Regions from separate parts of the Lysinibacillus sp. OF-1 genome, predicted to be linked through region 1. Evidence: riboswitches for the same ligand, from Rfam matches in the RefSeq annotation. Region 1 holds a riboswitch; the other holds the start of a gene.

Evidence for each region. Region 1 has a riboswitch for lysine ahead of NV349_RS01315 (amino acid permease). Riboswitches for the same ligand answer to the same signal wherever they lie in the genome.
Region 2: linked by a shared signal. The riboswitch ahead of NV349_RS10705 (transporter substrate-binding domain-containing protein) and the one ahead of NV349_RS01315 (amino acid permease) in region 1 are both predicted to bind lysine.

The regions. Positions count from the first base shown of each region.
Region 1 is NZ_CP102798.1:272,400-277,098, forward strand. Features, by position in the region: gene NV349_RS01300 (nitric oxide synthase oxygenase) at 1-80, shown strand, start outside; gene NV349_RS01305 (hypothetical protein) at 106-636, shown strand; gene NV349_RS01310 (CynX/NimT family MFS transporter) at 703-1,911, opposite strand; lysine riboswitch at 2,088-2,264, shown strand; gene NV349_RS01315 (amino acid permease) at 2,347-3,810, shown strand; gene NV349_RS01320 (Nramp family divalent metal transporter) at 4,053-4,699, opposite strand, start outside.
Region 2 is NZ_CP102798.1:2,203,877-2,208,575, forward strand. Features, by position in the region: gene NV349_RS10695 (2-oxoglutarate dehydrogenase E1 component) at 1-926, shown strand, start outside; gene odhB (2-oxoglutarate dehydrogenase complex dihydrolipoyllysine-residue succinyltransferase) at 1,021-2,280, shown strand; lysine riboswitch at 2,623-2,809, shown strand; gene NV349_RS10705 (transporter substrate-binding domain-containing protein) at 2,928-3,785, shown strand; gene NV349_RS10710 (amino acid ABC transporter permease) at 3,956-4,681, shown strand; gene NV349_RS10715 (amino acid ABC transporter ATP-binding protein) at 4,694-4,699, shown strand, end outside.

The DNA.
Region 1 (4,699 bases):
CAACGACTCATATTTTCCATAAACCTTATGTCAATATTTATCATACACCCAATTATTTTTATCAAAAACCATGCTATTAACTGATTGTGGAGAGGACGAAACGCTATGTTGAATGAGCAAATTCCGAGTATCCCGTGGTTACAATTGACGACACCTTATGGAAGAGGAACGGCTATCCCTCAGCTGATTGAACAGGAGCAATATACAGAGCTAGCTGAGTTAGTGGAGCATCAAGGTACACTATGGCAGGTCACACCATGGGCTTTGCTTGTCCTTCTAAAAAAGCTTGCTAGCAAAAATACGGGGGATGTCTCTGTACAAGAAGTAGAGCTTTATTTAGCTGTGGCACATGCAATTTCTGAAGATTATCTAGACCCATCCTATTCAGTTCAAACTATGCAGGAGCTGTTAGATGTCAAATATTTATGGATGGATCACGAAGAGAATGATGAGCTGGAATGGGAGGAGGAAACGCCAAAGGGTTATGAGCAGAAAGCTTTTGTAAGCTATTATTATTTTAGTTATATACTCTTACAAGAGGCTGTTCCTATTTTTGCAGCAGTTATAGCTCACAACAAAGAAACAGCAGACCGTCTTACTGAACTGCTAACCTTACTACAGCAATTGGACAAATAAAACGTCTATACCTATATAGAAGTAAAGCAGATGGGAAATATGAGCAGTTATCCCATCTGCTTTATTTTAATGGACATATTCGTCTTTAGAAGCTCTCATTGAGCAAAAGAAAAGAATGGTCGCCACAGCTACAAAGAGCCAACCAGCAATATTCCAGCCACCAAATAAATCATGTAAGTAGCCAAAAAGAATAGGGCCAATGGCGGCAAATAAATAACCTAATGATTGTGCAAAGCCTGATAAATCTGCTGCCTCAAATGCCGTGCGTGTACGAAGTGTAAAGAACATCATCGCTAAGGCAAATGAAGAACCTCCTGCTAAACCTAAAAGAATCATCCACAGTACCCCAAGACTTGTCCACTCCATGACAACTCCAGTAAAGCCTATTAAATAGAAGAATGTAAACATCACTACAAGAGGTCTTTGAGAAGCCATTTTACTTGCAATGATAGGCACAGCCAATGCCATTGGTACTTGTGAAAATTGCATGATAGAAAACATCCAACCAGCTTTGTCAGGAGCCAATCCCTGGGCGATGTAGATTTCGGGAATCCAAGCAGCAGTCGTATAAAATAATAAAGACTGTAATCCCATTGCACCTGTGACAGCCCAAGTAACAGGTGACTTCCATAAGGGTGTACTCGTCATTTTAGAGGTAGTGGCTGGCTCAGGTTTATTTGATTTCAATTGAGGTATCCAAATTAAAATCGTTACGACCACTAGTACAAGTGCAATGGACAGCGCTCCTTGCCAGCCAAATGATGAATTGGCTATAGGATAGCTAATACCTGCGCCAAGCCCAGCCGTTAAGTTCATCGACATAGTGAAAAATGCCATTAATAAACCAACATGGTATGGAAATTTTAATTTTAATAATCCTGGAATCAGCACATTTCCAAATGATATCGCTATGCCGATTAGTACAGTACCAAATACAAGTAACCCCGTTGTACCAAGGGAACGTAGAACAATCCCCAAGGCTAATAAAATAGTGGATAAAAATAGTGTTAGCTCAAGCCCTAGTTTGCGTGCTACAACGGGCGCAAATGGTGAGATGGTAGCAAAAGCGAGCAATGGAATCGTTGTTAGAAAGCCTGCAAGTACATTAGAAATACCAAGATCGTCACGGATAAATGATATAATAGGGCCAACAACAGTTAGTGGCATTCTTAATGTAGAGGCTATAAAGATAACTCCGAAGACTAAAAGTAAGGTTGTTCCCCTCCAGCTAATTTTTTTACTCGGAAAACTAGCGGAATGATCATTTGTAGTCAAAATAAATCCCCCTGTTCGTAACCGCTCTAATTGAACTACTATAACACTTTAACAAACTAATAAAAATAGTAGAAGATTCACAAAATACAGAACATTTATTGTTATATTGAAATGTCAAAGGTCTTATGCTAATATAATAAGCATCATAAATTTAATAATTATATGCCTCATGTTTGTATTGAGGTAGAGGTCGCGATATTTATAAGTATGCTAATGGAAATGACAAGCATTGATGAGATTAGCTGAAAGGGAATATTGCCGAAGTGTGAGGGGACTTGAAAACCTCATGCTGGGGCTGTCTCCGAAAGGAACAGAACTGTCACGTTTGCACAACGTGTTGAGCTATCATTTAGGAAAAACTGAGGATTAACTTAGCCATCACAGTGTATATGTGATGGCATTTTTTTGCCTCGTAAATAGGAAGGAAGCTATATCGTGAGTGAAATAAAAGTAAATCAGCTCGGACATAAAGCGCCAAAGCTGAAAAAAGAATTGAAAAGCCGTCATATCACAATGATTTCTTTAGGCGGTACAATTGGTACGGGACTATTTTTAGCCAGTGGTGGTGCCATTGCACAAGCTGGACCTGGTGGTGCATTGCTTGCCTACGCCCTAATCGGTATTATGGTGTACTTTTTAATGACAAGCTTAGGGGAAATGGCTGCCTATATGCCATCATCCGGTTCATTTAGTACGTATGCAACAAAATTTGTAGATCCAGCACTAGGCTTTGCATTAGGCTGGAACTATTGGTATAACTGGGCAATCACTATTGCAGCAGAAATTGCGGCAGTATCCTTAATTATGAAATATTGGTTCCCTGATAGTTCATCAGCCCTTTGGACAGTATTATTTATTGCTGTTGTACTGTCATTTAATTTACTTTCTGTAAAGAGCTATGGAGAAAGTGAATATTGGTTTGCGATGATTAAAGTAGTGACAGTCATTGTTTTTATTATTATCAGTTTATTAATGATTTTTGGTATTTTAGGTGGACAGGCACCTGTAGGCTTTACTAATTTCTTTATTAGTGATGGACCATTTCACGGTGGCTTCCTAGCTACATTTGGAATTTTCCTAGCAGCCGGATTTTCATTCCAAGGAACAGAGTTACTTGGGATTACAGCAGGTGAAACAGACGATCCAGGAAAAAATATTCCAAAGGCTGTTAAATCCGTATTCTGGCGTATTCTTTTGTTTTATATTTTAGCAATTGGTGCAATCGGAATGTTGATTCCATTTACAGATGAACGCTTATTATCAGAAGATATCGCAGTATCACCGTTTACATTAGTGTTTGACCGCTTAGGTATTGCCTTTGCAGCTTCGTTAATGAATGCCATTATTTTAACGGCTATGCTGTCAGCTGGAAATTCAGGGCTTTATGCATCATCACGTATGCTATGGCAATTAGCAGTGGATGGACATGCGCCTAAGTTCTTCACAAAGCTAAGTCGTCGAGGAATACCAATTTATGCATTGATGGCAACATTAGCTGTAGGTTGCTTAGCTTTTTTAGCGTCTTTCTTTGGTGATGGCGTTGTTTATATTTGGCTGTTAAACGCCTCTGGTATGTCTGGTTTTATTGCATGGCTCGGCATTGCCTTTAGTCATTATCGCTTCCGTCGTGCATTTGAGGCACAGGGCCTAGATCCAAAGCTATTACCTTATAGAGCAAAATTGTACCCGTTTGGACCACTATTTGCCTTTACTGTTTGTATGATTGTGGTCATTGGGCAAAATTACACGGCCTTTACGGGAGACCAAATTGATTGGTATGGGATATTAGTTTCTTATGTTGGAATCCCACTATTTTTACTGTTATGGTTTGGCTACAAAATCAAGCACAAAACAAAAATGCTTTCACTTCAAGAATGTGATTTAAAAGTGGAAGATTAAATAGTAGGGCTGTTCTGTAAACTAATGAATGATTGGTTTATGGGACAGCTTTTTATGTCTTAATCGTCGTTAAAAATATCAAAAAATAATATCATATATAGAGTAATATTAGTATTTACTAACTAGCCATTCGAAAGTCGATGTCTAATCAAATAAAAAACAGGTACCCATTCTTGAACTGCCCCGTAATAGTTAGAAATCAAACTTTTACGGGGCAGTTCATCTCGAGTACCTGATTTTTATTATCCAAATATTGTTTCCCACAGTAAGTAAATATTCAATGTCACAACGATAATAACAACAAACCAACCTAAAAACGTTGTAATACGGTGATTGACTAAACTGCCCATGATGTTTCGTTTGCTTGTAAACATAACAAGAGGGACAAGAGCAAATGCAATACCGAAAGATAAAACAACCTGACTTAGAACGAGCGCATAGGTTGCATTCACGCCTGAAGCAATAATGACTAGAGGCGGCACCATAGTAATCGCTCTACGTAAATAAAGTGGTATTTTTCTTTGAATGAATCCTTGCATGACTACATCACCTGCTAACGTCCCGACAGAGGAGCTAGCTAGCCCGGCAATAAGTAAACCAAGACCAAATGAAATAGCAGCCATGGGGCCGAGCGCATCTTTTAAGCCATTGTAGGCAACATCTAAATCTTCTACAACCACGCCTTGTGTGTGGAAGACTGCTGCAGCAATGATCAGCATGCTCATATTAATCGCTCCGGCAATAATCATAGCGATGATAATATCGATAAATTCAAAACGGAAAATACGTTTTTTTTCATTTTCATTCCGACCAACAATACGATTTTGCGTTAACGATGAATGTAAGTAAATAGCATGAGGCATGACAGTTGCTCCTAAAATACCTGTTG
Region 2 (4,699 bases), 1.9 Mb from region 1:
ACAATGGGAATGTCTTCACACCGCTTCATCATATTTCTGGTGCGAGTGCATCCTTCTCAGTACACAACTCTCCACTGACTGAAGCGGGAGTAGTAGGCTTTGAGTATGGTTACAACCTAGAAAATAGTCATGTTTTAACAGTGTGGGAAGCACAATTCGGTGACTTTGCGAACATGGCACAAGTGATGTTTGATAACTTTATTTCAGGGGCACGCTCTAAATGGGGCCAAAAATCTGGATTAGTGATCCTTTTACCACATGGTTATGAAGGTCAAGGTCCAGAGCACTCTTCAAGCCGTATGGAACGCTATTTACAAATGTCAGCTGAAAACAACTGGTTTGTAGCGAACTGTTCAAACGCAGGTAACTACTATCATTTATTACGCCGTCAAGCAGCGTTATTAGGTACAGAAGGGGTACGTCCACTTGTAGTCGTATCACCAAAATCACTATTACGTCACCCATTAGCTGCGGCGAATGCTGAACAATTAGCAAATGGTTCATTCCAAGAAGTGATTGAACAACCAGGTTTAGGCGCTAAACCAGAAGCTGTAGAGCGTATCGTTTTAGGAACTGGTAAAGTGATGATCGACTTAGCGGATCGCGTAAAAGACGGAGAAGGCTTCGATCATTTACACATTATTCGTGTAGAACAACTTTACCCATTCCCAAAAGAGCAAGTTGCTGGTATTATTGCTAAGTATCCAAATGTGAAAGAAATTGTTTGGGTACAAGAAGAACCTAAAAACCAAGGCTCATGGAATTATGCATTAGAAACATTATATGAACTTTCAGAAGGTAAAAAACTTCGCTATGTAGGTCGTCCTGCAATGAGCTCAACTTCTGAAGGGGATGCAGATTCTCATAAAGCAGCACAAGCAGCATTAATTGAAGCGGCAGTTGCTGAGCCAGTGAAGGTTAAATAATCACATATAAATTTTTGAAAAAACCGGGCTACTTGCCCTCAAGCAGTAGCCCTTTTATGTGCGTCATGCACGTTAATCAAAGGAGGAAATGAAAGTGGCTGAAATTAAAGTCCCTGAATTAGCAGAATCGATTACAGAAGGTAGTATCGCACAGTGGGTAAAAAAAGTGGGCGATCGCGTTGAAAAAGGTGAATTCATCGTTGAACTTGAAACAGATAAAGTAAACGCTGAAATCATTTCTGAAGAAGCAGGTGTATTAACACAAATTTTAGCTGAAGAAGGCGATACTGTACTAGTTGGTCAAGTTATCGCAGTAGTAGAAGCAGGCGAAGGCGCAGCACCTGCACCTGCAGCGGCTCCAGCTGAAGCAGCTCCGGCTCCAGCAGCGCCACAAGCAGCATCTGCACCAGTAGCAGCGGCTCCAGTTGTAGAAGAAACTTCTGGTGAGCGAGTAATCGCCTCTCCAGCAGCACGTCGTCTTGCTCGTGAAAAAGGTATCAACCTTGCAGCAGTATCTCCAGTAGATCCACAAGGACGTGTACGTGTACAAGATGTAGCAGCTCATGGTACAGCTCCAGCTGTAGCACCAGTAGCAGCACCTACATCAGTAGCAACTTCAGGTGGCCCAGTAGTATTTACACCAGCAGCTAATTCTGACCGTGTAACAGTTGAAAAAATGAGCCGTCGTCGCCAAACAATTGCTAAACGTTTATTAGAAGTGAAACAATCAACAGCAATGTTAACAACATTTAACGAAATTGACATGACAAATATCATGGCACTTCGTAAACGTAAACAAGAAGAGTTTGTAAAAGCAAACGACATCAAACTTGGTTTCATGTCATTCTTCACAAAAGCTGTTGTTGCGGCACTAAAAAAATACCCATACGTAAACGCTCAAATCTCTGGCGATGAAATTCATTTAAATAACTTCTTTGATATCGGTATTGCTGTATCAACTGAAGAAGGTTTAGTTGTACCAGTTGTACGCGATGCAAACAGCAAAAACTTTGCAGAAATCGAAAAAGATATCGCTAACTTAGCGACAAAAGCTCGTGATAAAAAATTAGGCTTAAATGACATGGCTGGTGGATCATTCACAATCACAAATGGTGGTGTATTCGGTTCATTAATGTCAACTCCAATCATGAATGGTACGCAAGCTGGTATTTTAGGTATGCACTCAATTGTTAACCGTCCAGTTGCAGTAAATGGTGAAGTTCAAATCCGTCCAATGATGTATGTAGCACTTTCTTACGATCACCGTATCATCGATGGAAAAGATTCTGTAGGATTCTTAAAAACAGTTAAAGAATTAATCGAAAATCCTGAAGATTTACTATTAAATTCATAATGCCATTCAACCCTGCGAACAATGTTCAGCAGGGTTTTTTTATGCATGACGAAAGATTTTGATCGATTCTATGTTTGAAAGAGTACTAATGTTATATCGTTTAGAGGAGCAAAAAAGACATAAACACAACTTTTCTCACATAGAGCACATACTCTATAATAAAAATTTGTTTTAATTTTCAGAAATATCGATAGAAGCTTAACGATTTAAAATGAATAGAGAACGAACAATATCCTAATATTGTCATTAGTCAGAAAAATGTTAAAACTGTCTTGACGAGTGTACTAGTTTTATAGTAGTATCTAAATATCAATTAAATAAACAAACCTCACTAACGTTTACCAGTGAGGTAGAGGCGCGGTATTTATTAGTTCATTGTTGAGTTCAAGCAAGCGAAGACGCAATGAAGAAGGAAATATCGCCGAAGTATAAAAGGAGCTCGTACTTTTATGCTGGGTCTGCAGTGAATAAGTGCAGGACTGTCCTAGTAAATGGATTTCCAGATTTACTAGGTTGTGCTATCTCGGAAAATGGAAATTATAGTGAGGATTTGGGCAACTGTCATACAAGGTAAGACCTAAGTTCAATATACTTAGGTCTTTTTTATTACAGTTGTCTTATTTTTTTACAGAAAAGGGGAGTTTTTTATGAAAAGAAAATGGTTGTTAGTAATGATCTCTATCATGACAGCAATTGTGCTAGCTGGATGTGGCACTAGCGACAAAAAGGATGGCGGTTCAGGTGATGCTGGTGCTGACAAGGAAGCAAGTGGCGGTGAATTCCGAATCGGAATGGAGGCTGGCTATCCACCATTTAACTGGACACAGCAAGGTGATGCTAATGGTGCAGTGAAAATTGCTGATAATGCAGAGTATGCAGGCGGCTACGATGTCCAAATGGCAAAAAAAATTGCTGAAGGCTTAGGCAAAGAGCTAGTCATTGTCAAAATGGAATGGGACGGATTAGTACCAGCGCTACAATCTAACAAAATTGATGCGATTATCGCGGGTATGTCACCAACTGAAGAGCGTAAGAAAACGATTGATTTTACAGAAAACTACTATACTTCTGATTTCGTTATGGTTATTAAGAAAGGTAGCAAGTATGAAAATGCAAAATCGATTCAAGATTTCTCTGGTGCTAAAATTACTTCACAATTAAATACATCGAACTACAACGTTATTGATCAAATTAACGGTGTAGAAAAACAAACAGCAATGGAAAGCTTCCCCGCAATGCGTGTCGCTTTAGAGGCTGGCAAAATTGATGGCTATGTAGCAGAACGTCCAGAAGGTATTTCCGCTGCTGCTGCCAACGATAAGTTCACATATGTCGCATTTGAAGAAGGCTTTGATACGGATCTTTCCAATACTTCGATTGCTGTAGGCTTACGTAAAGACGATGCAAACCGTGAAAAAATCAACGAAATCCTAAAAGGTATTTCGGAAGACGATCGTCAAGCGATTATGGAAGAAGCGATTTCTCAACAACCAGCAGCACAATAATGACAAGGCACGGGCTAGTTGCTGGTCCGTGCATGATCATTTCATCATTATCAAAATGAGAACCTCTCTACATAATGATAATGTCCTAGCGTAACAAATCATAGAATAGTAGAAATAGCTAGGACACGAAGGAAATAAGCAAGCAACATGACATTGTTAGGAGGAACATCATGAGTCTTGAATGGATACTTTCAATTATTGAAAACAACTGGCAAATGTTTTTACGAGGTGCGTATTATACGTTACTGATTTCGATTATTAGTACAATTATTGGTGCATTCATCGGATTTTTCATTGGAATTATGCATACGATTCCAGTTCGTAAAAAAGGTTTAAAATTTTATAGCTTAAAGCTTATTAATTTTATCCTGACATGCTATGTTGAATTTTTCCGTGGTACACCAATGATTGTACAGGCTATGGTAGTCTACTACGGACTAGATATTGCATTTGGTATCGATATGCATTTTATTACAGCAGGTATTTTAGTCGTTTCCCTTAACACAGGGGCCTATATGGCAGAAATTGTTCGAGGTGGTATTGTCTCGATTGATAATGGTCAATACGAGGCAGCGTCGGCAATTGGTATGAATCACTTCCAAATCATGCTGCATGTTGTTTTACCACAAGTAGCACGCAATGTCTTGCCAGCGACAGGTAACCAATTAATTATGAATATTAAGGATACAGCCGTATTAAATGTCATTGGGGTAACGGAATTATTCTTCCAAACAAAATCAATTTCAGGTAACAACTTCCGTTATTTTGAATCATTCTTTGTTGCATGTATTCTTTATTTTATCATGACATTTACCGCATCTCGCATCCTTCTCTATGTTGAAAAACGTCTAGATGGACCTGATGCCTATCAAAAAGAACAAAAAGAAGCTGTATAGGGGGACGCACAAATGGCA